2 regions of the Microbacterium sp. ARD32 genome follow, and region 1 is predicted to be linked to the other one. Evidence: predicted binding sites of a transcription regulator. Region 1 holds the regulator's gene; the other holds the start of a gene.
The links. Region 1 encodes HrcA, which represses chaperone genes, less so after heat shock. Its sites were predicted from a motif close to TTNGCACTCGNNNNNNNCGAGTGCNAA; they were not measured.

Region 1 (15,869 bases):
GCGCACGCGCTCGGCGCCGGCGGATTCCAGCCGCTCCAGCTCGTCGGGCGCGATACCGCCCTCCGGTCCGACCACCAGCACGATGTCGCGGCCGTCCGCCCGGATGCCGGAGAGCCTGGCATCGGTCCAGGGGTCGAGCACCAGCATCCGGGAGCCCGCAGCACGGGCGACCAGCTGCGCGGTCGACTCCACCTGCGCCACGTCGGGCACCCACGCTCGATGCGCCTGCTTGGCAGCCTCGCGGACGATGCCCGCCCAGCGCTCCCGCCCCTTCGCGATCTTCGGCCCCTCCCAGCGCGACACGCTGCGCGCCGCCTGCCAGGGCACGATCTCGTCGACGCCGAGCTCGCAGGCGGCCTGCACGGCGAGCTCGTCGCGATCGCCCTTCGCGAGCGCCTGCACGAGCACGATGCGCGCCTCCGGGCCGCTTTCGACGTGGCGCGACGCGATCCGCACGATGACCTCGGCCGCCGACACGTCCTCGACGGCACCCTCCAGCCACGTGCCGCGGCCGTCGCCGAGAGTGACGGCCTCCCCCACGCGCACCCGCCGCACCACGGCGGCGTGCTTGGCCTCGGTGCCGGTCAGGGTGACCAATCCCCCGACCGCGGCGTCGGTGCAGTCAGGGACGATGAAGTGCAGTGCCATGCCGGCTCCTTCGGGGTCGCGTCAGCGGCTGCGGAAGCGATCGCGCAGCTTGGAGAACAGCCCCTGGTGGAACTGCGCCAGCTGGGGCGCGGGGGCCTTCGTCTTCTTGGCGAAGTCCTCGATCAGCCGTCGCTGCGCCGCATCGAGCCTCGTCGGCGTCACCACCTGCACGCCCACCCGCAGGTCGCCGCGCTGGCTGCCGCGCAGCGGGGTGACGCCGCGCCCGCCGATGGTCAGCACGTCGCCGGACTGCACGCCCGCGCGCAGCTCGAGCTCGACCGGGCCGTCGAGTCCCTCGATGGTCGTGGCGGTGCCCAGCACGGCATCCGTCATCGACACCTCGAGCGTGGCGAGCAGATCATCGCCCTCGCGGCTGAAGATCGGATGCGGTGCGACGGTCACCTCGACGTACAGGTCGCCGTTCGGACCGCCCGCGCGCCCGACGGCGCCGGATCCCGGCAGCTGCAGGCGCAGGCCGGTCTCCACACCCGCCGGGATGTCGAGCCCGATCGTACGCCGGGTGCGCACGCGGCCCTGGCCGGCGCACGCGCCGCACGGCGATTCGATCCGCGTGCCGAAGCCCTCGCACGACCCGCACGGCTGCGTCGTGACGACGTTGCCGAGCAGGCTGCGCACCTGTCGCTGCACGTGCCCCGAACCGCCGCACACGTCGCAGGTGACCGGTGAGGTGCCGGGCTGGCAGCAGCTGCCCTGGCACGTCTCGCACAGCTCGGCCGTGTCGATCTCGAGGTCGCGGTGCGCACCGAAGACGACGTCGCCGAGTTCGAGATCGACACGCACCAGCGCGTCCTCCCCCCGCTCGCGCCGCGATCTCGGTCGCGCTGCCCGCCCGCCTCCGGACGCGCCGAAGAACGTCTCGAAGATGTCCCCGAACCCGCCGAATCCGCCGAACCCGGCGCCGTTCTCGTCGCCGCCCATGTCGTAGCGACGGCGGGACTCCTCGTCGCCGAGCACGTCGTAGGCGTGCGTGACGAGCTTGAACCGCTCGGACGCGTCCTCACCCGGGTTCACATCCGGGTGCAGCTGCCTGGCCAGCTTGCGGTAGGCCTTCTTGATCTCTTCCTGGCTGGCATCCCGGGACACCCCGAGGACTTCGTAATGGTCCGCCACGTTCACCTTTCCGATACCCGGGTCACCGGGTGGTTCCGTCTTCTTCGAGCATCCGGGACAGATAGCGCGCCACGGCACGGGCGGCGGCCAGGTTGCTCGGATAGTCCATTCGCGTCGGCCCCATCACCCCGACGCGCGCCGTCCCGCCCGGCGCCGCGTAGTTGCTGGCCACGAACGACGCCTCGCCGAGCCCGAACGGCGCGTTCTCCGTGCCGATGCTGGTGGCCAGGCCGTGCTCGTCGGTGGTCATCTCGCTCATCAGCCGGATCAGCGTCACCTGCTCCTCGATCGCCTCCAGCAGCGGGTGGATGCTGCCGCGGAAGTCCTGCTCGCGCCTCGCGAGCGTCGCGGCGCCGGCCATCACCAGCCGCTCCTGCCGGAACTCGGCGAGCTCCTCGCGGATGACGTCGGCCAGGGCGAGCAGCGCGGGCTGCAGCCTGGGTGCGGTGACGGCTCGGTCCGTGCTGGAGAGCGCCTGCACCCGGTCGGCCGCCTCGCTGACCGCGCGACCGGTGATGAGGGATGCGAGCTGCGCACGCAGCACGGCGACATCGGCCTCCTCCAGCTCGATCGGCAGCGGGGCGATGCGCTGGGACACCCCGCCGGCATCGGTGACGAGCACCACCAGCATCCGGTGGGGGGCGAGCGCCACCAGCTCGATGTGGGTGATGCTGGCGCGCGCGAACGACGGGTACTGCGCGAGGGCGACCTGTCCGGTCAGCTGCGTGAGCACGCGCACCGTGCGCGCCATCAGATCGTCGAGGTCCGTGGGATCGGCCAGGAAGGTCTCGATCGCGTTGCGCTGACCGGTCGAAAGCGGGCGCACCTTGGCGAGGTGGTTCACGAACACGCGGTAGCCCTTGTCGGTCGGCACGCGACCGGACGAGGTGTGCGGAGCGACGATGAGCTCCTCGTCCTCGAGCTGCGCCATGTCGTTGCGGATCGTGGCGGCCGAGACGCCGAAGGCGTGCCTGTCCACGATCGACCTGCTGCCGACCGGCTCGTGGGTGGCGACGTAGTCCTGCACGATCGCGCGGAGGACCTCGAGCCCTCGTTCTGTGACCATCATCCCTCCCGCTGGCACTCCTACCACTTGAGTGCCAATCCTACCCTCTGCCGCCTGCGGGGCTCCCGTCACTCGGTGAGGGCGCGCACCACGGCATCCGCCAGCAGTCGCCCGCGCAGGGTCAGGCGCACGCGCCGGTCGCGCAGTGCAGAGGCCGCATCCACCAGGCCGTCCGAGATCAGCTCCGCCACACGTCCGCGATGACTCTCGGCGATGCCGTCGATCGGAAGCCCTTCGGCCAGGCGACTCTGCAGCAGCACGCGCTCGAGGGTGCGCGCACCGGCGTCCGGCTGCTCGCGCCCGGCGGCCGGCGATTCCCCCCGCGCGAGGCGCTGGGAGTAGGCCGCCGGATGCTTGACGTTCCACCAGCGCAGGCCGGCGACATGGCTGTGCGCACCGGGCCCGAACCCCCACCAGTCGTGCCCGCGCCAGTACGCCAGGTTGTGCCGGGACTCGTGGGGCCTGCCCGCGGGACCAGCCGCGGGGCGCGCCCAGTTGCTCACCTCGTACCAGGAGAACCCGGCGTCCGAGAGCCGCCGATCGGCGAGCTCGTACATGTCGGCCTGCAGGTCGTCGTCGGGCGCGGCGACCTCGCCGCGGCGGATCTGCCGTGCCAGCTTCGTGCCGTCCTCGATGATCAGCGCATACGCCGAGATGTGATCGGGTTCCAGCTCCAGCGCGGCGTCCAGTGACCGTTCCCAGTCGTCCAGCGACTCGCCGGGAGCCCCGTAGATGAGGTCGACGCTCACGTCCAGTCCGGCGTCGCGCGCCGCGCGCACCGCTGTCGCCACGTTCTCCGGACGGTGCGTGCGGTCCAGCGCGGCCAGCACGTGCGGCACCGCGGACTGCATCCCGATCGAGAGACGGTTCACGCCGGCATCCACCAGCGTGTCCACGACCTCGGCGGTGACGGTGTCGGGGTTCGCCTCGACGGTCACCTCCGCGCCGTCGCGGATGCCGAACGCGTCGGTGACCGTGCGCAGCATCCGCGCCAGATCCCCTGCCGGCAGCAGCGTGGGCGTGCCCCCGCCGAAGAAGATCGTGTCGAGGGGACGCAGCGGCCCCGCTTCGGCGAGCACGCGGCGCGCGAGCTCGATCTCCAGGCCGAGCGTGTCGGCGTACTCGTCCTGCCGCGCCCCGCGCAGTTCGGTGGCCGTGTAGGTGTTGAAGTCGCAGTATCCGCAGCGCACCCGGCAGAACGGCACGTGCAGGTAGGCCGAGAACGGCGTCGACGGATCCGGAACGATGCCGGCGGGCAGCCGGCCGTCAGGCGGCGCCGGGTCTCCCAGCGGCAGCGGTCCCGTCATCAGACCGGTGTCGCGTAGAGCGGGGAGATGGCGCGCAGGTAGCGCGCGAACAGCTCGCGCCGGCGCCTCTTCACCATGCCGGGCAGCCGGTACAGCACCGAGGCCGGCGTGTCGAAGGCCCGCACCGTGAACCACACCTCGTCGGAGTCATCGCGCCAGTCCACGTCGAAGGACTCCTCGCCGCTGACCACCGATCCGCCGACGGTGCCGAGCACGAAGCCGATGCGACGGTGCTCCTCGGTGACCGAGATGACCCGCAGCTCCGCATCCGCCCGCATGCCGCCGACCCGCCCGTGCACCTTCAGCGTGGTGCCGGGCGCGACGAAGGGCGTGCCCTCGGCGTCGAAGCGCTGCTCCACCTCGCTGCGATTGGGCGCGATGGGGGCACCGTCCGCGTCGAAGCTGACGCCGGTGTAGGTGTCGCCCGCGGCCGGGCGCACGTCACTCAGCTCCAGTCCGGCCGCGCGCTGCGCGGTCCAGGACAGCAGCGCTTCACCGGCGGTGCGGAAACGCTCCTCGCCGCTGCCGATGCGCCACGACTCCTCGGCGGGAGTGCTGTGCTCGGGCGGGTACTGCATGAGATCCGGGGCGTGCGTCGCCCCGACCGCGGCGTAGTCCACCGTGCCTTCTCGGAATGTCCCGCGACGCATGTTCCCAACCCTACGCGACCTGCCTGAACGGCGTCCCCGCGACGTTCCGCCCGGTCCTGCCGCCGATGTGCTACTTCTTGCTCTCGACGTCGCCCGACAGGGCGGCGATGAACGCCTCCTGGGGCACTTCGACGCGGCCGACCATCTTCATGCGCTTCTTGCCCTCCTTCTGCTTCTCGAGCAGCTTGCGCTTGCGGCTGATGTCACCGCCGTAGCACTTGGCGAGCACGTCCTTGCGGATCGCACGGATGGTCTCGCGGGCGATGATGCGCGCACCGATCGCCGCCTGGATCGGCACCTCGAACTGCTGGCGCGGGATCAGCTTGCGCAGCCGCTCGGCCATCATGGTCCCGTAGCTGTACGCCTTGTCGCGATGCACGATCGAGCTGAACGCGTCGACCTTCTCGCCCTGCAGCAGGATGTCGACCTTCACCAGGTCGGCCTCCTGCTGGCCGGACGGCTCGTAGTCCAGCGAGGCGTAGCCCTGTGTCTTGGATTTCAGCTGGTCGAAGAAGTCGAACACGATCTCACCGAGCGGCATGTTGTAGCGCAGCTCGACGCGCTCCTCGGAGAAGTACTCCATGCCCAGCAGCGAGCCGCGACGGGACTGGCACAGCTCCATCACCGTGCCGACGTAGTCCTTGGGCAGCAGGATGGCCGTCTTCACCATCGGCTCCGAGACGGTCGCCACGCGTCCATCCGGATACTCGCTCGGATTGGTGACGGTCACCGTCTCGCCGGTGTCGGTGGTCACCTCGTAGATCACGCTCGGCGCCGTGGTGATCAGGTCCAGGCCGAACTCCCTGGACAGCCGCTCGGTGATGATCTCCAGGTGCAGCAGGCCCAGGAACCCGCAGCGGAAGCCGAAGCCGAGCGCCACCGAGGTCTCCGGCTCGTACTGCAGCGAGGCGTCCGAGAGCTTCAGCTTGTCCAGCGCCTCGCGCAGCTCGGCGTAGTCGCTGCCGTCGATCGGGTAGATGCCCGAGAACACCATCGGCTTCGGGTCGGTGTAGCCTGCGAGCGGCTCGGATGCCGCACCCCTGGCCGTGGTGACCGTGTCGCCCACCTTCGACTGGCGCACGTCCTTCACGCCCGTGATCAGATAGCCGACCTCGCCGACGCCGAGGCCCTGGGAGGGGATCGGCTCGGGGCTGGAGACGCCGATCTCGAGCAGATCGTGCGTCGCCCTGGTCGACATCATCTGGATGCGCTCGCGCGGTTCGAGACGGCCGTCCACCATGCGCACGTAGGTGACCACGCCGCGGTAGGCGTCGTAGACCGAGTCGAAGATCATCGCCCGCGCAGGGGCGTCGGCATCCCCCACCGGCGCGGGGATCTCCGAGACGATCCGGTCCAGCAGCGCCTCGACGCCGACGCCGGTCTTGCCCGAGACGCGCAGCACGTCCTCCGGCCGCCCGCCGATCAGGTCGGCGAGCTCCTTGGCGAACTTGTCCGGGTCGGCGGCGGGGAGGTCGATCTTGTTGAGCACCGGGATGATCGTCAGATCGTTCTCCAGCGCCAGATACAGGTTGGCGAGGGTCTGCGCCTCGATGCCCTGCGCGGCGTCGACCAGCAGGATCGCGCCCTCGCAGGCGGCCAGCGAGCGCGACACCTCGTACGTGAAGTCGACGTGCCCCGGGGTGTCGATCATGTTCAACGCGAACGTCTCGGTCTCCGAGCCAGGCCCGCGAAGGGCCCACGGCATCCGCACCGCCTGGCTCTTGATGGTGATTCCGCGTTCGCGCTCGATGTCCATCCGGTCCAGGTACTGCGCGCGCATCTCGCGGTCGGAGACGACGCCGGTGATCTGCAGCATCCGATCGGCGAGGGTCGACTTGCCGTGGTCGATGTGGGCGATGATGCAGAAGTTGCGGATCTGCGAAGCAGGCGTCGCGGCTGGGGAGAGCGGAGTGAGAGCGCGGGGTGACATGTGGTCCTTGGTGCGGCCGGAGGGGTTCCCGCAAGTCTACGAGAGCGGGCCGGAATCCTGCATTCCGCAGGACCGGTGATAGTCTCGCGAAGTTGCCCTGGCGCCTGCGATCGGGTGCCATGCGGCACAGGACTCCGTCACAGCAGCCCGGGCTGCCGGTGTGCGTTATCGGGTGGATGGTGCTTGAATGTCATCCCGACCCAGCGTTGCGTCGGCAGATCCCGCGCGTGCTGTAGAAGAGAAAGAATCACCACCTTGATCAAGTATCTCGTGCGCCGGACACTCGGCTGGCTGCTGATGATCGTGGTCGCGACCAACGTCACCTACTTCCTGGCCTGGTCCTTCCTCGATCCGCGAAGCAACTACGTCGGCCGGAAACCTCCCCTCAGCCCCGAGCAGATCACCAACGTTCTGCGGCCCCGCAACCTGGACGCCAACATCCCGCTGATCGAGCGGTGGTGGACCTGGTTCACCGGCATCATCCTGCGCTGGGACTGGGGCGTGAGCCCCACGGGCGGCTCGGTCAACGACGAGGTGTCCTACCGCATGTGGGTCAGCGCAGAGCTCGTGCTGGGCGCGACGATCATCGCGACGCTGCTCGGCATCTGGATCGGCGTCTACACCGCGTCTCACCAGTACAAGCTGGGGGATCGGATCTGGCAGGGCATCTCGATCGTCACGATGAACATCAACATCATCGTGGCCGGACTTGCCGTGGTCATCCTCGCGATCAACTTCAACAAGTGGGTCGACACGCGCGTCTTCTACGTCACCGGCTCCTCGTCCGAGGGCGTCACCGGATTCTTCCCGGTGCTGATAGATGCGCTCCAGCACGTGGCGCTGCCCACGATCGCCCTGGTCATCACCGGCTACGCCGGCACGCACTTCCTGCAGCGCACGCTGCTGCTGGACAACATCAACGCCGATTACGTGCGCACCGCGCGGGCCAAGGGGCTCACCAAGCCGCAGGCGATCCGCCGCCACGCCTTGCGCACCTCGCTGATCCCGGTGGCCACCCAGGTCGCGTTCTCGATCCCGGCGATCTTCACCGGCGGCATCCTGACCGAGACGATTTTCGCCTGGCAGGGCATGGGCCGCTACTTCCTGACCACCATCAACGGGAACGACGTCCACGGCGTGGTCGCCGTCGCCGCCTTCGGCGCCGTGCTGACCGCCATCGGCGCCCTGCTGGCCGACATCACCGTCGTCGTTCTGGACCCGCGAGTGAGGGTGAGCTGAGATGAGCACTGAGATGATCGACCCCGGAGTGCAGCCGCCCGTCGGCCCCGACACCACCGCCGAGCGCATCCCCACCAGGCAGCTGAGCAAGTGGACGCTCTACACGCGCCGCTTCATGCGCAACAGGCCGGCCGTGGCCGGCGTGGTGATCTTCATCCTGATGGTGATCTACTCGATCGTCGTCCCGCTGACCTCCCCGTACAGCATCGACGACCAGGACTTCCTCAACCTCAGCACCGGCCCCTCGGCCGAGCACTGGTTCGGCACAACCGCCGGCGGCAACGACACCTGGACCCAGACCGCGGTGGGTCTGCAGCGCTCGCTGATGATCGCCGTGACGGTGTCGGTCGGGGTGACCGCGCTCTCGGCGATCGTCGGCACGGCCGCGGCCTACTTCCGCGGCATCGTCGAACGGATCACCCTGCTGATCATCCACTTCCTGATGGTCGTCCCCACCTTCCTGATCCTCGCCCTCGTCTCCAACGACGCCGGCGGCGACTGGCGCGTGATCTCGATCGCGATGATCTTCGTCAGCTGGTTCTTCCCGGCCCGAGTCATCTGGACGCTCGCCCTGTCGCTGCGAGAGCGCGAGTACATCGACGCCGCGCGCTACATGGGCGTGTCGGGCATGAAGATCGTGATGCGGCACATGGTGCCCAACATCGGCTCGCTGCTGGTGATCAACTTCACGCTCGGCGTGGTCAGCGCCGTCATGCTCGAGACCGGCCTGTCGTTCATCGGCTTCGGCGTGAAGATCCCCGACGTCTCGCTCGGCTCGCTGATCGGCTACGGCGCCGCCACCGTCACCAGCGCGCCCTGGCAGTTCTACTTCCCCGCATTGGCGCTGACCCTGCTGACCGTCTCGATGGCGCTGGTCGCCGACGGCCTGCGCGACGCCCTCGATCCCACCTCGGCGGCGGGAGGCCGCGCATGAGCACCCCCATCACGAAGACCGTCCTCTCCGTCCGCGACCTCACGGTCAGCTTCGCCTCCGAGGCGGGCCGGGTCGACGCCGTGCGCGGCGTCTCGTTCGACCTCGAGGCGGGCAAGACGCTCGGCATCGTCGGCGAATCCGGCTCGGGCAAGTCCGTCACCTCACTGGCCATCATGGGGCTGCTCGACGAGAACGCCAAGATCACCGGGTCCATCGAGTTCGAGGGTCAGGAGCTGCTCGGCAAGACCGACAAGCAGATGTCCATGATCCGCGGCAACGGCATGGCGATGGTTTTCCAGGACCCGCTGACCTCGCTCACGCCGGTGTTCACCATCGGGGATCAGCTGGTCGAGGCGCTCACCGTGCACCGCGGCCTGTCCAAGCAGGCCGCCTGGGATCGCGCCCTCGAGCTGCTCACCCTGGTGGGGATCACCAACCCGGAGCGGCGGATGAAGTCGTTCCCCCACGAGTTCTCCGGCGGCATGCGCCAGCGCGTGGTGATCGCCATCGCGATGGCCAACAACCCGCGCCTGATCATCTGCGACGAGCCCACCACCGCGCTCGACGTGACGATCCAGGCGCAGATCCTCGACCTGATCGAGAAGGCGCAGCGCGAGACCGGCGCCGCGGTGATCATGATCACCCACGACATGGGCGTGGTGGCGCGCACCGCCGATGACGTGATGGTGATGTACGCCGGCAAGCCGGTGGAGCACGCGCCAGCGCACGAGCTGTTCCACAACACCCGGATGCCGTACTCGATCGGCCTGCTGGGCGCGATCCCGCGCGTCGACAAGTCCGAGAAGGAGCCGCTGATCCCGATCAAGGGGAATCCGCCGCTGCTGATCGATCTGCCGGATGCCTGTCCCTTCGCCTCCCGTTGCCCGATCGCCATCGACGCGTGCGTGCGACGCGAGCCCGACCTGCTGCCGGTGCACTCCGACACCGGCGACGAGCACCTGGCCGCCTGCATCCGCGCCGATGAGATCGACTCCGACGGTCGCATCGGCGGGCTCCCGGTCTACCCCGCCCCCGAGGTGCACGAGAGCGCGCTCACGCAGACGCCGCGCGAGGATCGCGCGGTCACGCTCGAGGTGCGCAACATGGTCAAGACCTTCCCCCTGCTCAAGGGTGCGCTGTTCAAGCGCAAGGTGGGCGAGGTGCAGGCCGTCAAGGGCATCAGCTTCGATGTCCGCGAGGGCGAGACCATGGCCATCGTGGGCGAGTCCGGCTCGGGCAAGACCACGACGCTGCTGCAGATCATGGACTTCGAGAAGCAGGCCGACGGCGACATCATCATCGCCGGAACGAGCGTGAACGGCCTGCACAGCAGGTCGGTCGAGCGCAAACTGCGGCGCGACATCCAGATCGTGTTCCAGGACCCGATGGGCGCCCTGGACCCGCGCATGACCGTCACCGACATCATCGCGGAGCCGATGCGCGCGATCGGGATGCACAAGGACGAGGTGCACGCCCGCGTCGCCGAGCTGATGGACCTGGTGGGCCTGAACCCGGCGCATCGGGACCGCTTCCCCGGCGCGTTCTCCGGCGGCCAGCGGCAGCGCATCGGCATCGCCCGCGCGCTGTCGACGAACCCGAAGATCGTCGTGCTCGACGAGCCGGTCTCGGCGCTGGACGTGTCCATCCAGGCGGGTGTCATCAACCTGCTCGACGACCTGAAGGCCAAGCTGGGGCTGTCGTACCTGTTCGTGGCTCACGACCTGTCGGTGATCCGCCACATCGCGGACCGCGTCGCGGTCATGTACCTGGGCGAGTTCGTCGAGTACGGCGATGTGGACGAGGTCTTCGAGAACCCGCAGCATCCGTACACGCAGGCTCTGCTGTCGGCCATCCCCGTGCCCGATCCCGACATCGAGCGCACTCGTCAGCGCATGATCTTCGACGCCGACACCATGAGCACGCGCCCCGCGACGGTGTGACGGATTCGACACTCGTTATCGGACGGTGACCGTACGGTCACCGTCCGATAACGGTTAGTCACGATTCACTCACACCGGCGTCGTCCTCGGCGCATGCGAACTAACCTCCCTAATGACACGCCGAAAGGCGAAAGGAGCACCATGAAGCAGCACAAGCTGATGGGAGCGCTGGCAATCACCGGCGCTTTCGCACTCGCACTGAGCGGGTGTGCATCCAACACCGGCAACACCGGTGACGGCGGCGACAAGGGCAGCGACAACGCGCCCAAGACTCAGGCAGCGGACTACAACCCCCAGCCCCGCGAGAACCTCAAGCAGGGCGGGACGGTCAACTTCGCGATCGGCGAGATCCCCGAGCAGCTGAACGCGTTCAACACGGACGCCAGCGCCGGCACCGCCACGCTCGCCGCCTGGTACATGCCGCAGATCATCCTGATGAAGCCGGATGGCACGCTGTACAAGAACGACAACTACCTGTCGGAGTGGAAGAACGAGATCAAGGACGGCAAGACGGTCCTCACGTTCACCTTCACCGACAAGGCCACCTGGAACGACGGCACCCCGATGGACTGGACCGCCATCGACGCCACCTGGAAGGCCAGTCGCTCCAACGACGAGGGCTTCCACCCGAACGCCACGGACGGCTACAAGGAGATCGAGTCGGTCGTCGAGGGCGACACGCCCAAGACCGCGATCGTCACCTTCAAGGGCGAGTTCGCCTGGCCGCAGATGCCGTTCAACGGCGGCGTCATCCACCCGAAGCTCGCCGATCCCGAGACCTTCAACAGCGGCATGATCGACAACCCGCACGCCGAGTGGGGTGCGGGCCCCTACACCGTCGACAAGTTCGACGCCAACAAGGGCTTCATCTCGTTCAAGCCGAACGACAAGTGGTGGGGCGACAAGCCCATGCTCGATGAGGTCACCTTCACGGCGATGGACTCGCAGGCCTCGATCAACGCCTTCAAGAACGGCGAGATCGACCAGGTCGGCGTCGGCACCAAGGACCGCCTGGCGCAGGTCGCGGACATGAAGGACATCACGATCCACCGCGCCCAGCAGACGGCGAACACGATCCTCGAGGTCGACGCCACGAAGCCGCAGTTCCAGGACGTGGCCGTGCGTCAGGCCTTCTTCATGGCGATCAACATCGAGCAGCAGAAGAAGATCGCGTGGAACGGCCTGGACTACGAGGAGGACCCGGCGGGCTCGCTCACGCTGTTCTCGTTCCAGCCGGGCTACAGCAACTCGCTCAAGGAGGCCGGCTACAAGTACGACGCGGACGCCGCGAACAAGCTCCTCGACGACGCCGGCTGGGAGAAGGGCTCCGACGGCATCCGCGAGAAGGACGGCGTGAAGCTGTCCGTGACCTACCCCATCTTCAGCGATGACCCGACGCAGGCCGCGCTTGCGCAGTCGATGCAGAAGATGGAGAAGGAGGTCGGCATCGATCTGAAGATCGACGTCCGCCCGTCCAACAAGTTCTCCGACGACTACAACTCGAAGAACTGGGATGCCGTGGGGCTGCGCTTCACCTCCTCCGACCCGTTCGGCGCCGCATGGTTCTGCCAGCTGTACTGCATGGACCAGGGCCTGAACCTCTCGGGCGTGCAGAACGAGGAGACCGACAAGAAGATCCACGAGGACATCGAGTCGATCACCGACCCGGTCAAGCAGACCGAGGCCGCGATGAAGCTCGAGGCCGAGATCTACAAGGAGTGGGGCATCATCCCGCTCTACAACGGTCCGTCGATCTCCGCGACCAAGAAGGGTCTGGCCAACCTGACCCCCGAGCCCTACGTGGGTCTTGACCTGTTCGGTGTGCAGCCGGTCGAGAACGTGGGCTGGGAGAAGTGATACCCGATCGACTCGCTGAGCGCACCTTCATGGGTCGCTGAGCTGGTCGAAGCGAGCGGGGCCGGTGGTTCATCCACCGGCCCCGCTTTCCTATGCTGAGACCGTGACAGTTCAGGTCGTCCTGGTGCACGGCATCCGCACCTCCGCCACGATGTGGCGTGCCCAGCTGGCGTATCTCGAAGAGGCGGGCATCCCCGCCACCGCGGTGGATCTGCCCGGGCACGGCACCCGGATGGACGAGGACTTCACGCTGCACGAGGCGCTGCACACGATCGACTCAGCCGTGCGCACGGCCGCCGAGCGCGGGCCCGTGCTGCTGGTCGGCCATTCGATGGGCGGTCTGCTCTCGCTGGCCTACGTCGGCGGGGAGGATCCGCCGCCCGTGGCGGCGCTGATCGCGGCATCCTGCAGCGCACTCCCCCGCGGCGCGGCGCTGTCCACCTATCGGCTGCTGGCCGGCGCGATGAACTCGCTGCCGGACCGCGGTGAGTGGATCGCCGCGCGGGTGCTGGCCGCGACCATCCCCCTCGAGACGCGTGCGGACTTCGGTGCCGGCGGTTTCGCCCTGGATGCTCAGGATGCCGCGCTGCGCAGCCTGGCCGTGCTCGACATCGCCGCCGCCGTCGCCCGCATCCGCATCCCCCTCTGGTTCGTGAACGGGCAGTTCGACCAGCTGCGCACGCACGAGAGGCTGTTCCGGCGTCTGGCGCCGCACGCCGAGTTCGTCATCGTGCCGCGCACGACGCATCTGGTCACGGCGATGCGTCCGCGGGTGTTCAACGCGCTGCTGGGTGTGGCTGCGGCGACCGTGCGAGCGCGGTCATGAGGCCGCCGGCCACGGACAGCACGGCGGCCGTCAGGAACACCAGCCAGAAGCCGCCGACCAGTGCCACCAGCCCCGCTCCGACGACGGGTCCGATCAGCTGACCGAGCGCGGCGGTGACGTTCACGATGCCGAGGTCCCTGGCGTGATCCTGCTCGTCGGGCAGCAGGTCGGTCGCGAACGCGAGGCCGACGGTCGAGAAGGCGCCGTAGCCGAGTCCCATCAGCGCCGCCGCGACGAGCGTCATCTCGAAGGTGGGTGCGAGCACGATGACCACGCCGGAGGCGGCCTGCACGAAGGTCGCCGCGACCGTGAGCCCTCTCCTGTGCCCGGAGCGGTCGGAGAGGATGCCGGTGAGCACCGACGCGATCACCACGAACACGGTGTACACCACGATCAGCAGCAGCAGGTTGTCCTGCGCCGCGGTGCTGGGCTGGCCCAGCCCGTGCAGCAGGAAGAACAGGAACAGCGCCGTGCCGAGCGCGTTGCCGACGTTCGCGACCAGTCGTCCTGACAGCATCCAGGCGAAGTCCCGGTCGCGCAGGGAGGCGAGGCGAGGGCGGGTCGCCGCGCGCGGCGGGAGATCGGATGCCCCGGCCGGCGGATCCGGCAGCAGCACCGCCGTGAGCGTGCCGACCACCGCGATGATCCCCGCCAGCAGCAGGTATCCGGCGAGCACTCCCAGGCCGAGCAGCACCACCAGACCCACCCCGAGCACGATGCCCACCGCCTGACTGGACCCGACTGCCGCCGACGCCGCCCCGCGCTGCGAGGGCGGCAGCTGGTCGGCGATCAGGGCGGTGAAGGCCGCCGAGGCGACCGAGACGCCGATCGACACGCCCACCCAGCAGGCTCCCACCAGCCAGGGGCCTTCGACCGTGCCGGTGAGCACGAGGAAGATCGCTGCGGTCCACACGCCCGCCAGGGCCCAAGGACGTCGTCGTCCGCGGGCCGAGCGCGAACGGTCCGAGATCGCGCCGACCGCCGGACCCGCGACGATGCTGGCGAGCCCTCCGATGCCCAGCACGAGACCCGACGAGACCACGCCGCGGATCCAGTCCTCCTCCGGCGTGTCCAGCTGCAGCGGAAGCAGCAGCTGCACGGGGGTGAGCTGCACCGTCCAGATGGCGAGCCATGCCAGCGTGAACAGCGTCATCCAGCGGGCGCCGACCTTCACCCTGATCTTCGAAACGGGCATGGTGCTCCTCGGGCGTCGTCTGTCGGATCGATTCTGCACCCGGTTCCAGGTGCTGCGCGACTGAATCCCGCCACGGCGTGTCCTCGGAGCGCGTGTTTTCGCGCATCGCCGCGGTGCTGGTAACATTGACTCTTGGCTTGCGTGTGGGTTCGTCCCTCACGACCGCTGTCGGCGCCCTCTCTCGTCTGCAGCATCCGATCACCATCCAGACAGAAAGCGTCCACACGTGGCAAACATCAAGTCGCAGATCAAGCGCAACAAGACCAACCTGAAGGCTCAGGAGCGCAACAGGGCCGTCAAGAGCGAGCTGAAGACCGTCGTACGCAAGACCCGCGAGGCTGTCATCGCCGGCGACAAGGAGGCCGCTGAGGCCGCCCTCAAGGTCGCGTCTGTCAAGCTCGACAAGGCCGTCAGCAAGGGCGTCGTGCACAAGAACCAGGCGAAGAACCGCAAGTCGGCCATCGCCAAGCAGGTCGCCGCTCTCTGAGCCTTTGAACCTCTCGAAGGCCCGTCCCGTTCGCGGGGCGGGCCTTCTGCGTTGCATGCCGCCGCGTCGGCGGGCACTTCGCGGGTCCCGTGTGGCGGGCTCCCCGCCCGCGAGGCCGCGATTCAGGCCCGCGAAAGTGCGAGCGAACGCGCCCGGGCGTGTCGCGGGTCCCAGCTTGCGGGCTCCCCGCCCGCGACGGCGCAATACGGGCCCCGCGAAACCATGGCAGTCGGGCCGGCGAGAATGCGAGCGAAGTCCCGCTCAGTGAGCAGTCGAGAAGGGCTCGCGGGTCGCGATGACGGCGACCATGCGCTCCAGGGCGAAGATCGGGTCGCGCGCGGCGCCCTTGACCTCGGCATCCGCCCGGGCCGTCGCCTGGATGGCCATCCCGAGGGAGCGCTCATTCCAGCCCTGCAGATCGCGACGGGCGCGATCGACCTGCCAGTCCTTCATCCCGAGGCGCTGCGCGAGCTGACGACTGGGTTCGCGGTTGCCGGCCACGCGCGCCATGGTGCGCAGCTTCATCGCGAACGCCGCGACCATCGGCACCGGGTCGGCGCCGGATGCCAGGGCGTGCCGCAGCGCGACCAGCGCCTCGCCGTAGCGCCCGGCGATGGCGGTGTCGGCGACGACGAACGCCGACACCTCGACGCGGCCCC
Region 2 (15,869 bases), 1.0 Mb from region 1:
TGCTGTCGTGCGCGATCACGTCGGGAAGCATGGCCATCGGCAGGGTCTGCATGCCGGCGTAGGCGGCGCCGGCCAGTGCGACCGGCGCGAGGATCCACCAGCCCGGCATCCACACCATGCCGATCAGCACCAGCGTCGCCACCAGGAACACGACGCTGGCCAGCGCGAAGCCGCGCTCCTTGCCGACCCGGTCGGCGATCAGCTTCCACACCGGCGCCATCAGCAGCGCCGGGGCGATGAGCGCGACGAACAGCTGCGTCACCGCCGTCTCGTCGTGCAGCACCCAGCGCGCCACGTACTGCGCGGCCGCGAGCATCATGCCGGTGGCCAGGCCCTGCAGCAGGAAGGTGGCCAGCAGCGCGCGGAACGGCTGGCTCTCGCGCAGCACGACCACGCCGTCGCGGTAGTGCTCCATGATCGTGGCGCCGGGCCGCACGGGCAGCAGCGGGCGCTGCGGCGCGACCGACGCGGAGGTCACCATGCCCAGCCCGAGCACGACCGCCGCGACGACCGCCATGGTCAGGTATCCCAGCAGCGGGTCATCGGGGAACAGCGCCCGCAGCTCGGGCCCGCCCGCGCCGAACAGCAGGATGGCGACGGTGAGCAGCACGACGCGCCAGCTGAGCAGGCGCGTGCGCTCGCGGTAGTCATCGGTGAGCTCGGCCGGCAGGGCGATGTAGGGAACCTGGAACAGGCTGAAGAACGTCGCGGCAAGCATGAATGCGACCAGCACCCAGAGCGCAGCCGGCAGCGGCCCGAATCCGGCGGGGACGGCGAAGGTGAGCACGAAGGCGACCGGCAGCCCGATGCCGCCGATCAGCATGGTGCGCCGACGGCTTCCGGAGTGCGCCAGCGCGCGATCGCTGAGCCCGCCGATGACGGGATCGATCAGCACGTCCCACACCTTCGCCGCGGTGACGATCGCGCCGGCGGCGAGCGCGGTGACGCCCAGCGAGTCGGTCAGGTAGTAGACCAGCACGAGCCCGGGGAGAGTGGCGAAGCCGCCCGTGCCGAGCGACCCGATCGCGTAGCGGGTGACCTGCCCGCGGCTGAGCGAATTCGACCCTGAACGCATGTCGCTCACTCTAGCGGGGCGCGAAGGAGCTGCTGGCGCGGCAGCACCTCGGCATCCGGCATCCGGCATCCGGGCATCCGGGCATCCGGCCCAGCCCTGCCCTCCGGCCCGGCCCTGCCCAGCCCGATGTCGTTCGCGGGTCCCGAATCGTGGCCTCGGATGCCTGTGAGGCAGCCGTTCCGGACCCGCGAGCGCGCGAAGCCCTACCCGCGAGCGCGCAAAGCCCTACCCGCGAGCGCGCAAAGCCGGACCCGCGAGCGCGCAAGATGGGGGCGGCGGATGCCGTCAGGCGAGCGCGCCCGTGACGGGCACGGTGTTCGCGAACAGGTCGAGCACCGGGCAGTGCTCCTCGACGACGGCGCGCAGCTTCTCATACTCCTCGGGCGTGTTCGGCCCGGTGACGTCGACTCTGACCCGCACATCGTGGAAGCCTGCCCGCCCCGCCTCGTCGATGCCGAACAGTTTCCGCACGTCCAGGTCGCCCTCGGCGGTGATCTCGATGTCGTCGATCGTCAGACCCAGTGCCTGCGCGTAGAGCCGGAAGACCACGACCTGACAGGAGACGAGCGCCCCGAGCGCGTACTCCACGGGGCTTGCCGCCGCATCGTCGCCGGCGAGCGCCGCAGGCTCGTCCACGAGGAAGGCGTGCTTGCCCGCACGGATCTCAGTGCCGACCGAGCCGACTCCTCGCCCTGTCACGCGATAGGTGAGCTGCGCATTGCTCGCATCGCGTGCGATGCGCTCGCTCCACACCGAGCCCGCGTCGGTGAGGCGCTGCGCGCGCTCGTCTGCGGTCACGTCGGCGAGGGCGATGTTCTGATCGTCGAGAAGAGTCATGCGGCGACGGTAACCGGCGGGCGGATGCCGCGCATCCACCTTCGTCATCCCGCGCAACTCCGCGTCACACGGCGCAACCTTCCCTCCGAAGCCGTTCGCCGCCCGCCGACGCCGGGTCCCCGCCCGCCGACGCGGTTCGCGGGTCCTGATTCGCGGCCTCGGATGCCCGAAGGCCGCAATTCGGGACCCGCGAACGCAGACACGCCCGTCCCGCGAACGCAGAAACGCCCCGCCTCCCACACGGAAGGGCCGCACCCTGAGCGCGATGAAGCGGGTCAGCGCTTGTAGTTCGGGGCCTCGACGACGATCTGCACGTCGTGCGGGTGCGACTCCTTCAGCCCCGCGGCGGTGATCCGCACGAACTTCCCGCGCGCCTTCAGCTCTTCGATCGTGCGTGCGCCGACGTAGAACATCGACTGACGCAGCCCGCCGATCAGCTGGTACGCCACGGCCGACACCGGTCCGCGGTAGGGCACCTGGCCCTCGATCCCCTCGGGGATGAGCTTGTCGTCGCTGGGCACGTCGGCCTGGAAGTAGCGGTCCTTGGAGTACGAGGTCTGCTTGCCGCGGGTCTGCATGGCGCCCAGCGAGCCCATCCCGCGGTACAGCTTGAACTGCTTGCCCGACTGGAACACGATCTCGCCCGGCGACTCGTCGGTTCCGGCCAGCAGCGAGCCCAGCATCACAGCATCCGCTCCCGCGACCAGCGCCTTGGCGATGTCGCCCGAGTACTGCAGACCGCCGTCGGCGATCACGGGGATGCCCGCGGGCGCCGCCGCCAGCGAGGCCTCGTACACGGCCGTCACCTGCGGCACTCCGACGCCGGCGACGATGCGGGTGGTGCAGATCGAGCCGGGGCCGACCCCGACCTTGACGGCGTCGACGCCGGCATCCACCAGCGCCTGCGCGCCCTCACGCGTGGCGACGTTGCCGCCGATGATGTCGATGTGCTCGAACGTCGGGTCGGCCTTGAGCCGCTTGACCAGGTCGATCACGCCCTGCGACTGGCCGTTGGCGGTGTCGACGACGAGCACGTCCACGCCGGCATCCCGCAGCGCCTCGGCGCGCTCCCACGCGTCGCCGAAGAAGCCGATCGCTGCCCCCACGCGCAGACGGCCCTGGTCGTCCTTGGTGGCCAGGGGGTACTTCTCGCTCTTGTCGAAGTCCTTGATGGTGATCAGGCCCGCGAGCTTGCCGTCCTCGTCGATCAGCGGCAGCTTCTCGACCCGGTGCTGCGCGAACAGCGCGATGACCTCGCCCGCGGCCACGCCCACCTTGGCGGTGACGAGGTTCTCGCTGGTCATCACATCGCGCACCAGGGTCGTGCGCCGCTCGAAGCCCGACACGAAGCGCATGTCGCGATTGGTCACGATGCCCACCAGGCGGCCCTCGTCGTCGACGACGGGCAGGCCCGAGATGCGGTACTTGGCGCACAGGTTGTCGACCTCTTCGACGGTGGCGTCGGGGGTCGTGGTGATCGGGTCGGTGATCATGCCCGACTCGCTGCGCTTGACGCGGTCGACGTCGGCGGCCTGGTCGGCGATGGAGAGGTTGCGGTGCAGGATGCCGATGCCACCCTCGCGCGCCATCGCGATCGCCATGCGCGCCTCGGTGACCGTGTCCATGGCGCTGGAGAGCAGCGGGGTCGCGACCGAGATGCGGCGGGTGATGCGCGAGGAGGTGTCGGCCTCGCTGGGGATGACATCGGTGTGCCCGGGCAGCAGCAGCACGTCATCGTAGGTGAGACCGACGAAACCGAACGGGTCGTGCTGGGGCATGGAACTGGCTCCTCTGCGCCGGAGGGCGCGATCGAATGACGAATGTGCGCGGGACGGCTGCGACCGGGGACGGGAGCATTGCCGTCGTGTATTGATTCTAAGCTCCACCGCCCTGCGGATATTCCGAGTGCGACCGATACGGGCTACGCTCAATGCGACGTCCATCATCGAACGGCTGCCCGAGTTCGTTCGAGGGCACTCGATGTGGAGGATGCGTGGGACTGAGAACCGCGGCGCTTGAGCGCCCTCATAACGGGCTGATCGCGTTGCTTGCGACGCTGCTGGCCGCCTTCCTGGTGCTCGGCATACCCGCCGGCGCAGCACAGGCCGACACGACCGATGACGGCCAGGAGATCACCCAGTTCTACTTCGCGGGGAACATCACCTATCAGGACGAGCCGATCCCCGACGTGGAGCTCAAGGTCGAGGGCGACGGCTTCGAGGGCGAGACGAAGACGGATGCCGAGGGCTCCTGGCGTCTCTACGTTCCCGAGAAGGCGCAGTACACGATCTCGATCGACGAGGACACGCTGCCCGAGGGCGTGATCGTCGACGCCGAGCAGCTCCCCGACGGCGTGAAGGCCGTCGACGGGACCAGCGGCTCGTTCGAGGCGGAGTTCGGTCTGACCGGCACCAAGATCGTGAACCTCTTCCTCGGGCAGGGTGAGCGGGTCACGGTGTCGTTCCTCGACCAGCTGATCAACCGCACGGTCGGCGGCATCAACTTCGGCCTGCTGCTCGGCCTGGCCTCGATGGGTGCGGCGCTGATCTACGGCACGACCAGGCTGTCGAACTTCGCGCACGGCGAGATGGTCACCTGGGGCGGCGTCGCGGTGGTCATCGTCACCTCGCTCATGAACCTGCCGCTGTGGCTGGGCATCGTCGTCGCGGTGCTCGCCGGCGGGCTGCTCGGCTGGGCGATGGATGCCGGGATCTGGCGTCCGCTGCGCAGACGCGGTCTCGGTGTGGTGCAGCTGATGATCGTCAGCATCGGCCTCTCCCTCGCGCTGCGCTACGCGCTGCAGTACGTGGTCGGGGGCGCGACGCACCAGATTCCGGGCGCGAGCCCGCAGCCGATGAGGTTCGGTCCGATCTCGCTGTCGTACATCGACCTGATCGGCATGGGCGTCAGCCTGGTCGCGATCCTGGGCATGGCGTTCTTCCTGACCCGCACCCGCATCGGCAAGGCGACCAGGGCGATCTCGGACAACCCGCAGCTGGCGTCGGCCTCCGGCATCGACGTCGACAAGGTGATCCGCATCACCTGGATCATCTCCGGCGTCCTGGCCGCGATCTCCGGCATCCTGTGGGCGTACTTCCGTCCCGGCGTGAAGTGGGACATGGGCATGCAGATGCTGCTGCTGATGTTCTGCGCGATCACGCTCGGCGGGCTCGGCTCGGCGATGGGCGCCCTGCTGGGCTCGCTGGTCGTGGGCATCGCGGTGGAGATCTCGACGCTGTGGATCCCCACCGACCTGAAGTACGCCAGCGCGCTGATCGCGCTCATCGTGGTCCTGCTGGTGCGTCCGCAGGGTCTGTTCGGACGCAGAGAGAGGCTGGGTTGACCATGGACTTCGGAAGCATCTTCGGCAACACCCTCGCCTACCTGTTCAGTCCCGTCACCATCGCGTATGCACTGGCCGCGACGGGCCTGGCCGTGCACTTCGGCTACGCCGGCCTGCTCAACTTCGGCATGGCGGGTTTCATGGCGGTCGGCGGCTACGGCTACGCGATCTCGGTGCTCAGCTTCGGGTTCCCGTGGTGGCTCGGCATGCTCGTCGGCCTGGTCGGCGGAGCCGCGTTCGCGCTGCTGCTGGGCATCCCCACCCTTCGACTGCGCGCCGACTACCTGGCCATCGCGACGATCGCCGCGGCCGAGATCGTGCGACTGCTGTTCCTGACCGAGCTGTTCAAGAAGTGGACGAACTCGGCCGGCGGACTCAGCGGCTACAGCACCGGCTTCCGCGACATCAACCCGTTCCCTCCCGGCACCTACGGCTTCGGCCCGTGGACCTTCAACGAGGTGGGCCTGTGGAACCGCGTGTTCGGCCTGATCATGCTCGCCATCGCGGTGCTGCTGGTCTGGGCGCTGATGCGCAGCCCCTGGGGCCGGGTGCTCAAGGGCATCCGCGAGGACGAGGACGCCGTGCGCTCGCTGGGCAAGAACGTCTTCGCTTACAAGATGCAGGCCCTGGTGGTCGGCGGCGTGATCGGCGCCCTCGGCGGGATCATCTTCGTGATGCCGAGTGCGGTCGTGCCGGGCAGCTACTCGACGTCGCTGACGTTCTTCCTGTGGACGATCCTGCTGCTCGGCGGCGCCGCCACGGTGTTCGGTCCCACGCTGGGCGCGGTGCTGTTCTGGATGGTGTTCGCGTTCCTGGGCAACCTGCTGCCGCAGATGTCGGATGCCGGGCTGCTGCCGATGAGCAGCGCCCAGGCCGATGTCGTGCGCTACATCATCGTCGGCGTCGTGCTGATGCTGATCGTGATCTTCCGCCCGCAGGGCATCCTCGGAGACAAGAGGGAGATGACCTTTGTCAAGTGAGAACGTGTCGACGGGCAGCATCCGCCGACCGAAGACGACAGGGCTGACCAAGGGTCCGGCCGCGCCCGGCGTGGCGAAGGTCGACCCGATCCTGGTGGTGGATGCCGTGCAGCGGCGCTTCGGCGGTCTGGTGGCTGTCGACGTCGACCACCTCGAGATCCCCCGCGGGGCGATCACCGCACTGATCGGACCGAACGGTGCCGGCAAGACCACGCTGTTCAACCTGCTGTGCGGCTTCGACCGGCCCAACACCGGCACCTGGTCGTACGACGGGAAGAGCCTGGCCGGGGTCCCCTCGTTCAAGGTGGCGCGCATGGGGCAGGTGCGCACGTTCCAGCTGACGAAGGCGCTGTCGCTGCTGACCGTGCTGGAGAACATGAAGCTGGGCGCTCCGCACCAGACCGGCGAGCGCTTCTGGCAGAGCCTGTTCCCGTTCTTCTGGCGGGCGCAGGAGAAGGAGATCGAGCAGAAGGCGCGCGGGCTGCTGGCCCGGTTCAAGCTCGACGCCAAGGAGAAGGACTTCGCCGCCGCGCTCTCGGGCGGACAGCGCAAGCTGCTCGAGATGGCGCGGGCGCTGATGAGCGATCCGAACCTGGTGCTGCTCGACGAGCCGATGGCCGGGGTCAACCCCGCCCTCACGCAGTCGCTGCTGGACCACATCCTCGACCTGAAGGACCGCGGCATGACCGTGCTCTTCGTGGAGCACGACATGCACATGGTGCGGCACATCGCCGACTGGGTGGTCGTGATGGCCGAGGGCCGCGTCGTGGCCGAGGGCCCGCCCGAGGAGGTCATGGAGGATCAGGCCGTGGTCGACGCGTATCTCGGTGCGCACCAGGACGTCGACCTGGGAGCGGTCACCGGGCGAGTTCCGGTGGCGCACGGCGAGGCGATATCGGATGCCGCCGCCGCCCGCATCCGCGAGAAGATCGACGCCGAGGCCGAGGCCGAGCTCGAGGAAGAAGAGGAGCAGTCATGACCAGCACTCCGGCGGGCGCAAGGGCCCGGCCCGATGACCGCGAGCTCGACGATCGCGACGTCGTGGTCGAGCTGACCGACGTGCACGCCGGCTACCTGCCGGGCGTGAACATCCTCAACGGCGCCAACCTGATCGCCCGCAAGGGCGAGCTGATCGGCATCATCGGCCCGAACGGAGCCGGCAAATCCACCCTGCTGAAGGCGATCTTCGGCATGGTGCAGGTGCGGCAGGGCGAGATCACCGTGAACGGCGAGAGCATCGTGGGGCTGAAGGCCGACAAGCTCGTGCGCCGCGGTGTGGGCTTCGTGCCGCAGACCAACAATGTGTTCCCCTCGCTGAGCATCGAGGAGAACCTGCAGATGGGTCTGTACCAGAACCCGAAGGTGTACGCCGAGCGGCTCGAGTTCGTCACCGGCATCTTCGCCGAGCTGGGCAAGCGGCTCAAGCAGCGCGCCGGGTCGCTCTCGGGCGGTGAGCGCCAGATGGTGGCGATGTCGCGGGCGCTGATGATGGACCCGTCGGTGCTGCTGCTGGACGAGCCGTCGGCCGGCCTCTCGCCGGTGCGGCAGGATGACGCGTTCATCCGCGTCTCCGACATCAACAAGGCTGGTGTGACGACCATCATGGTCGAGCAGAACGCCCGCCGGTGCCTGCAGATCTGCGACCGCGGCTACGTGCTCGACCAGGGCCGGGATGCCTATGAGGGCACCGGCCGCGATCTGCTGAACGATCCGAAGGTGATCGGCCTGTACCTGGGCACCCTCGGCCAGGACGCCGCCTGACATCCCCTCTTTTCATACTTCGCGGGTCCCGAATTGCTGCCTCACACTCAGCTGAGGCAGCAATCTGGGACCCGCGAACTGTCTGTGGGTCGTGGGTCGGGCGTGGGCCCGTGGGGCGTGGGGCGCTGAGACACGCGAAGGGGGCTCCGGATGCCTGGCATCCGGAGCCCCCTCTGCGTACCGCGCGTCAGCTGATGCGCTTGAAGGTGTTGCCCTCGCCGTACTCGTAGACGCCCATCGCGGCGCCCTGCGGGTCGTGGTCCTCATCGAAGGTCACGTCGCCGGAGAAGCCGTCGTAGTCGACCTTCTTGCCGTCGTTGATGAGCTTGGCGCAGTCGACGAACGACGTGCACTTCTCGCCGTCGCCCGAGCCGCCCGAGATCTCGATCAGCTGATCGGCGATGTCGGCGCCCTTGTCGGAGTTGGCCTGCAGCGCACCGAGCGCCATCAGGATCACGGCGTCGTAGGCCTCAGCCGAGTAGGTCTGCGACGTGAGGTCCTTGTTGCCCTGCGAGGTCCAGACATCGTTGAGGTCCTTGACGAAGCTGTCCGGCAGCTCGGCACCGGCCTTGGTGCCCTTCGAGCCGGTCAGGTCGACGGGCAGGTCGGGGTAGTCGACCAGGTTGCCGTCCACGAGGTACAGCGAGCTGGTGTCGATGCCGGCGTTCTTCAGCAGCGGCGCGATCGTCACGAACTGGTCGTACGAGACGACGGCGACGGCATCGGGCTTGGCGGCCGCGACCTCGCTCACCTGGGCGTTGAACTGGCCGTCGCCCTGGTTGTACGACGCCTCGGCGACGACCTTGCCGCCGGTGCTCTCGAACACCTGCTTGATGGCGCCTTCCAGACCCTGACCGTACGGGTCGTTCTGGTAGATGATGCCGAGGGTCTTGTGCTTGTCCTGGGCGATCGTGTTCGCCAGCACCTCACCCTGCAGCGCGTCGCTCGGCGCGGTGCGGAAGTACAGCGGGCTCAGCCCGGCGAAGGCGACGCCGGTGTTGGACGGCGAGATCGCCAGGATGCCGGCGCTGGTGTTGCCGTCGACGATCAGCTTGGTGACGCCCGAGGAGGCCGCGCCGACGAGCGTGGTGATGCCCTCGCTCTGCAGCTTGTTCATCGAGGTCTCGTACGCCTTGTTGTCGAGGTCGCCCTCGTCGCCCTTGCTCAGCTCGATGGTCACGCCGAGCTTCGCATCGTTGACCTGCTTGACGGCCAGCTGCACGCCGGCTTCCATGGGCGGGTCGAGGAACGCGAGCGTACCCGACGAGGGAAGCAGCGACCCCATCTTGAGGGTGACGTCGGCGGCCGGCTTCTTGTCGCCGCCGTCGGTCGGCTTCTCGGTTGCCGGAGTGCTGGCACAGCCGGCGATCACCAGTGCGGATGCGCTGACGAGCGCGATCCCTGCGAAGACTCTCGCGGCTCGCGAGCCCTTCAATGCGTTCATGTTGCTCCCTTGCGTGACTGAACGTGGAGTACCACCTTCGGGTGACTCTTACCCTATGCGGTCGCGCGGCGCACGAACGCCAGCCCGGGTCTCGGTCCCTTAACGATCCGGTCAGACCAGCTGCGCGGGTGCCGCGCGGCGCCCGCGGCCCTTCTGCACGAGCAGGTCGCCGACGAAGACCGCGATCGCGATCCACACCAGGATGAAGCCGGTCCAGCGCTCGGGCGGCATGGGCTCCCCCAGTACCGCCCAGCCGAGCAGGAACTGCATGATCGGGGTGATGAACTGGATCATCCCGACCAGCGACAGGTCCACGCGGCGGGTGCCGGCGGCGAACAGCAGCAGCGGCACGGCGGTCGCGATGCCCGCGCACGAGAGCAGCGCGGTGTGCAGCGGACTGACCGTGCCCATCGTGATGCCGCCGTCGCCGGACACGACGACGAGGATGACCACGGCGATGGGGATCATCCAGAACGATTCCAGGGTGAGTCCGCTCACGGCATCCACCGCCGGCCCGATCTTCTTCTTGACCAGCCCGTACAGCCCGAACGAGGCCGTCAGCGTGAGGGCGATCCAGGGGAATGTGCCGTGCGCGACGATGATCACGCCCACGGCGACCGCCGCGATGCCGATCGCGACCCACTGCGCTGCGCGGATCCGCTCGTGCAGCACGAGCACGCCCAGCAGCACGGTGAAGATCGGGTTGATGAAGTAGCCCAGGCTGGTCTCCACGACGGCCTCGCCCATCGTGGCGATCACGAAGACCTGCCAGTTGACGTAGATCAGCAGCCCGGCGAGGGCCGTGAGCGCGAGCAGCCGGGGCCGACGCCAGATCTCGCGCAGCCGCTGCCAGCCGCGCGTGAGGGTCAGCAGCACGACGCAGAACACCAGGGTGAGCAGCAGCCGCCAGGCGACGACCTCGAACGGGCCGGTCGGGTCGAGCAAGATGAAGTACAGCGGGAACACGCCCCACAGCAGGTACGCACCGATCGTGTACAGCGTTCCGGCGCTCTTCGTGCTCACCGCCCAAGCCTACTGGTGGCGGGGACGACGAAGGGGCCGGATGCTCAGCATCCGGCCCCTTCGAGAACTGTCGTCAGCGGACGACGACCGCGAGCACGTCGCGGGCCGAGAGCACGAGGTACTCGTCGGCGCCGAACTTGACCTCGGTGCCGCCGTACTTGCTGTAGAGCACGCGGTCGCCCACGGCGACGTCGAGCGGAACGCGGTTGCCGTTGTCGTCGATGCGGCCGGGGCCCACGGCCACGACCTCGCCCTCCTGGGGCTTCTCCTTGGCGGTGTCGGGGATGACCAGACCGCTTGCGGTGGTCTGCTCTGCCTCGACCTGCTGGATGACGATGCGGTCCTCGAGCGGCTTGATGGAAACCGACACGGTGTACCTCTTCTTTCGTGACTGAGATCAGAAGACTGTTAGCACTCTCATGCCGAGGGTGCTAACTCCAGTGTATGCCGACCGCTGGCACTCACGCAATGCGAGTGCCAGTCCGGACCTCTCGTCGCTGTCCTTCGCGGGTCCCACTCTGCGGCATCCCACCCCGTCGACACCGCAATTCGGGACCCGCGAAGCACAGACCCTGGGGCCGGCCATCCCGCCCGCCCGAGCACCTCGACTCACTCGTCCCCATCTCCTCGCGGGTCCCACTCTGCGGCATCCGGCACGCTGAGCCCGCAAACCGGGACCCGCGACACGCCCGGGCATCTCGTCGCTCTCCTTCGCGGGTCCCACTCTGCGGCATCCCACCCCTTCGACACCGCAATTCGGGACCCGCGAAGCAGGGGCTGAGGCGCGCCGTAGGCTTGCCCCGTGGAGAAATCCGAGCTGAGCGCACTGCTCACCCGCGACGGGCTCGCCCTGCTCGACGAGGTCGGGCCGATCGCATCCTCCGACGACGTCGCGCGCGCCGTCTCGCGGCTGCGGGCGGCGGGCCACTCCCCCGAACTCGTCTCCGCCGTTGTCGGCCAGGCGCACCTGCGGGTGCGGGCGCGGGCCAAGTTCGGCGAGTTCGCCCAGCGGATGCTGTTCACCCGCGCCGGCCTCGAGCAGGCCACACGCCTGAACGTCGCGACCCTGCACGCGGTGCGGATGCGCCGAGCGGGCATCACCGCGGTCGCCGACCTCGGTTGCGGCATCGGGGGCGACAGCCTGGCCTTCGCCGGCGCGGGGCTGCGAGTCACGGCCGTGGATGCCGATGAGGTGACCGCCGGGATCGCGGCCTACAACCTGGCTCCGTTCGGGGCGGATGCCGAAGTGCGGACCGGCCGCGCGGAGGAGCATGTGCCCGGAGGTGCGCATCCCGTGACCCGGGCAAGTTCAACGCTCCAGGAGCAGAACGACGCTTCGACAGGCTCAGCGACCCAGGAGAACTCAGCGACCCAGAGGCAGAACGACGCTTCGACAGGCTCAGCGACCCAGGAGAACTCAGCGACCCAGAGGCAGGACGACGCTTCGACAGGCTCAGCGCCCCAGGCAGGTTCAGCGCCCCAGGAGGGTCACGCGGTCTGGCTCGATCCCGCGCGCCGCACGGCCGGACACAGCGAGACGCGCCGGCTGTCGGCATCCGACTGGTCGCCGTCGCTGGACTGGTGCTTCGAGGTGGCGCGCGAGCATCCGACCGGCATCAAGCTCGGCCCCGGTCTGGACCGCGACCTCATCCCCGACGACGTCGAGGCGCAGTGGGTCAGCGCCGACGGAAGCGTGGTCGAGCTGGTGCTCTGGAGCGGCGCGCTCGCGCGCGAGGGCGTGCGCCGCTCCGCCCTGGTCATCGCCGACGGGCAGACGCACGAGCTGACCGCCGCCGCGGATGCCGCCGACGAGCCGGTGCGCGGACTGGGTGCCTTCCTGCACGAACCCGACGGCGCCGTCATCCGCGCGCGCCTGATCGGCGACGCCGCACGAATGCTGAATGCGGGCATGCTCGACGAGCAGATCGCCTACCTGACCGGCGACGATGCGGTGACGAGTCCGTTCGTGCAGACGTTCCGGGTGCGCGAGACCATGCCCGTGCATGCCAAGACCATCAATGCGGCACTGCGGGCGAACGACATCGGGCGCCTGGAGATCAAGAAGCGCGGCATGGACATCGACCCGGCCGCGTTCCGCAGGAAGCTCACGCTGAAGGGCTCGAAGCCGGCGACGCTGATCCTCACGCGCACGCAGGCCGGCCGCATCGCCATCCTCGCCGATCGGGTGTGATCAGCCCACGTCGCCCGTCTTGTCGTCGATCGAGGTGCAGTCGCCGGTCGCGGTGTCGCAGGACAGCCTCGTGACCGCCTTCGGGTTGCGGATGATCGTGACCACCGGCCCGCGAAGTTCCGACCAGTTCAGGACGTACGTCGCGTCGCGGAAGATCAGGCTCGCCCGCTCGGACGAGTCACCCGGCACGCAGCTCTGCATCAGCTGCAGATTGGCGGGGTCCACGATCATCAGGCAGTCCTGCTGCTCGTTCGACGCCCACACCGGATAATCGCCGTCCTGCACGACGAGCTGCAGCTGCTGTCCGTCGAAGCCGGCGTCCTGCAGCACGCGCACCAGCTGCAGTTCTTCCGGCGAGTACTGCTGCGTCCAGCTGTCGTCGTCGCGCTCGCTCTGCCACCGGTCCACGACCACGGCCCACTCGTCCTCGAGCGTTCGGATCATGCTCGCGGTGACGCTCACCGTGGTCTCGTCGTCGTCGGTCGAGAGGCCGGCGCTGATCACGCCGCTGCCGAACGCGCCCGTCTCGGGGTCACCGCAGGCGATGCTGCGCTGGCCGTCGTACACCAGCACGAGGCAGGCCTCGTCGCCTTCCGTTGCCCTCCACGTCCACGCGCCGTGCTCGGCGCCCATGAAGATCAGGCTGTCGGCATCCACGTCGCCGCTCGCGGCGGCTTCGCGCTGCGCCTTCTGCTGAGCGTCGGTCATCTCGGGAGGCGAGGAAGCGGATGCCTGTGGCGAGACCAGCCACGCGATGGCGAACCCGACCGCCACGGCGGCGGCGCCGATCACGGGGAGCAGCCAGCGCCGGCGCGCGGAGAGGGCGGATGCTGCTGGCGCCGGCGACGCTTCACTTCGACTCGCCGGCGACGCTTCACTTCGACTCGCCGGCGACGCTTCACTTCGACTCGCTGGCGCTCGCTCAGTACGAGCGACAGGCTCAGCGACCCATGGTTGGGACTCAGCGACCCATGGTTGGGACTCAGCGACCCATGGTTGGGACTCAGCGACCCATGGTTGGGTCTCTGCGCTGAGGCCACGCACCCGCGACGCAGGCTCAGCCGGCTGCGACAGCATCCGCAGCTCCTCGGCCTGCTCCGCAGTCAGCCCGCCACCCGGCGCGAAGGCCAGGTGCTGCAGCTCGCGCCGGCGAGCGGCATCCGCTTCAGTCATTCCTGCTCCCCCGCTCCGTCGATTCCGCGGTAGATGGTGAGGCTGTCGCCGCGCTCGTACCCGACCCGCAGTTCGTAGACGGTCGAGTCGACCTGCAGCTCCAGCGGCGCGGACTCGGGCGTGAGCTCGCCGCAGTGCGACGCGACGCCGTCCTTCACGATCGCGACGCATTGTCCTGTGTCGGAGAAGCCGGTCCACACCGGCAGGTCGCCGTCGTATGCGATGATCCGCAGCGTCTCCCCGTCGAGCCCCGCCCCCTCCAGCTGATCGACGAGCTCCAGCTCAGCGTCGGTGTACTGCGAGCGCCAGTCCCAGCCCGCGTTCGCATCGTTGCGGCGCAGCAGCACGACGGAGTCGCCGTTGACGTCATCGATCCGGTTCGCCCAGGCGATGTAGTCGACACCGTCCTCCGTGTAGGCGAGATTCGCCTGAATGCTGTCGCTCTCGTCACCCTCGTCCGGGCTCGCGCCGTCGGCCTCCGGGGCCGCGCAGCCTGCCGTCGGCGATCCGGCGTCGTCGTCGTCGAGCGAGGAGCCGCGGGTGATCAGGATGCACTGCTGCCGGCCGTTCGAACGCGTCACCTCCCAGGCATCCACGCCGTATCTGCTGCCCAGCAGGTGCACCGAGCCGGGATCGTAGTCGCCGGATGCCTCGAGCGCAGACCACATGCTCTGCTGCGTCTCGTTCATCGCCGGCTCATTCGCGTGCTCGATCGCGAGGCGCCCGACGACCAGGCCGAGCACCAGGCAGATCACCGCGACCAGCGGGATCAGTGCGCGGCGTCGGATGCGGCGGGCTGGGCCCCCCTGGGGGGACGCTTCACTTCGACTCGCTGGCGCTCGCTCAGCACGAGCGACAGGCTCAGCGGCCCAACTCCTGGAGTCCCCGTCGGCCCGGGGGGACGCTTCACTTCGACTCGCTGGCGCTCGCTCAGCACGAGCGACGGGCTCAGCGACCGAGTTCCGGGCGTTCAGATCCCGCAGCTCGACGGCCTCGGCATCCGTCAGCGCGCTGCCGGGCCGGAAGGCCCGCTGCTGAAGCTCACGTCGTCGTGCGGCCTCGCCGGCATCCAGCATCCATCACCCCAGCTTCTCGAACTGCATCGTCGCCCAGATCAGCCACCCCGAGCTGAACAGAGTCGCGCAGAGGCCGAGCACCAGGGCCCACGTCGCCATCGCACGGCTCTCGATCGGCCGACGCAGCGACATGATCCCGGCGATCACGGCGACGACGGCCACCGGAATCCCCCACCCGACGAACATCGACGTGGCCAGGGCGACGATCGCCGCGAGCAGCGCCCACGGCGCGAGCTTGGCATCGTCCGCCGGGCCGTGCTCGGATTGGGCCGTCGGCTCCCAGGCGCCGGCGAACTGCTCGGCATCCGGGCCCTCCACCGTCCTGTCCACCGGAACCGGTGCCGTGGGCAGTCTGCCGTACCCCTTCGACGCTCCCGGCAGCGCGGCGCCGCCCTCGGGTCGCTCGACCTCGGGAGTCGGTCCCTCGATGCGCGGCTCGCTCATGCTCGGCTCACCTGGATCTCGGTGACCGGCAGTGTGGAGTCGGCGCCGAAGGCGAGGGTCGACGGGCCGCGCCCGCTCGCGATCAGCTCCGCCGCCAGACCTGCGATCATGGCACCGTTGTCGGTGCACAGGCTCAGCGGCGGGATGCGCACGGTCACGCCGGCCGCCGCAGCGCGCGCGAGCGCCACCTCGCGCAGCCTGCGGTTGGCGATCACTCCCCCGCCCAGCAGCAGCCTCGGCACGCCGCGGTCGGCGCAGGCGGCGAGCGCCTTGGTGACGAGCACGTCGACCACCGCCTCGCGGAAGCTCGCAGCGACGTCGGCGACGGGGATGGGCTCGCCTGCCTCGGTGGCCCGCTCCACCCAGCGGGCGACGGCGGTCTTCAGTCCCGAGAACGAGAAGTCGTAGCGGTGCTTCTCCAGGTCGGATGCCTTCGACAGACCGCGCGGGAACCGGATGGCCTTCGGATCGCCGTCGACGGCCGCCTTGTCGATCTGCGGTCCGCCCGGATACGGCAGCCCG

Region 2: groES (co-chaperone GroES) is a predicted target of HrcA. The motif match lies at 10,918-10,944, and genes of this name have one in related genera.

What each region holds. Positions count from the first base shown of each region.
Region 1 is NZ_JAUZVD010000001.1:1,509,746-1,525,614, forward strand. Features, by position in the region: gene Q9R19_RS07175 (16S rRNA (uracil(1498)-N(3))-methyltransferase) at 1-648, opposite strand, end outside; gene dnaJ (molecular chaperone DnaJ) at 670-1,779, opposite strand; gene hrcA (heat-inducible transcriptional repressor HrcA) at 1,802-2,845, opposite strand; gene hemW (radical SAM family heme chaperone HemW) at 2,914-4,152, opposite strand; gene Q9R19_RS07195 (DUF1990 family protein) at 4,152-4,802, opposite strand; gene lepA (translation elongation factor 4) at 4,873-6,732, opposite strand; gene Q9R19_RS07205 (ABC transporter permease) at 6,988-7,971, shown strand; gene Q9R19_RS07210 (ABC transporter permease) at 7,973-8,905, shown strand; gene Q9R19_RS07215 (ABC transporter ATP-binding protein) at 8,902-10,845, shown strand; gene Q9R19_RS07220 (ABC transporter family substrate-binding protein) at 10,987-12,702, shown strand; gene Q9R19_RS07225 (alpha/beta hydrolase) at 12,806-13,528, shown strand; gene Q9R19_RS07230 (MFS transporter) at 13,479-14,723, opposite strand; gene rpsT (30S ribosomal protein S20) at 14,950-15,210, shown strand; gene holA (DNA polymerase III subunit delta) at 15,472-15,869, opposite strand, start outside.
Region 2 is NZ_JAUZVD010000001.1:465,653-481,521, reverse strand. Features, by position in the region: gene Q9R19_RS02235 (MFS transporter) at 1-1,075, opposite strand, end outside; gene Q9R19_RS02230 (OsmC family protein) at 1,361-1,912, opposite strand; gene guaB (IMP dehydrogenase) at 2,188-3,690, opposite strand; gene Q9R19_RS02220 (branched-chain amino acid ABC transporter permease) at 3,906-5,255, shown strand; gene Q9R19_RS02215 (branched-chain amino acid ABC transporter permease) at 5,258-6,235, shown strand; gene Q9R19_RS02210 (ABC transporter ATP-binding protein) at 6,240-7,214, shown strand; gene Q9R19_RS02205 (ABC transporter ATP-binding protein) at 7,211-7,996, shown strand; gene Q9R19_RS02200 (ABC transporter substrate-binding protein) at 8,184-9,440, opposite strand; gene rarD (EamA family transporter RarD) at 9,552-10,463, opposite strand; gene groES (co-chaperone GroES) at 10,537-10,833, opposite strand; gene Q9R19_RS02185 (class I SAM-dependent methyltransferase) at 11,266-12,654, shown strand; gene Q9R19_RS02180 (hypothetical protein) at 12,655-13,446, opposite strand; gene Q9R19_RS02175 (hypothetical protein) at 13,824-14,516, opposite strand; gene Q9R19_RS02170 (hypothetical protein) at 14,907-15,347, opposite strand; gene tsaD (tRNA (adenosine(37)-N6)-threonylcarbamoyltransferase complex transferase subunit TsaD) at 15,344-15,869, opposite strand, start outside.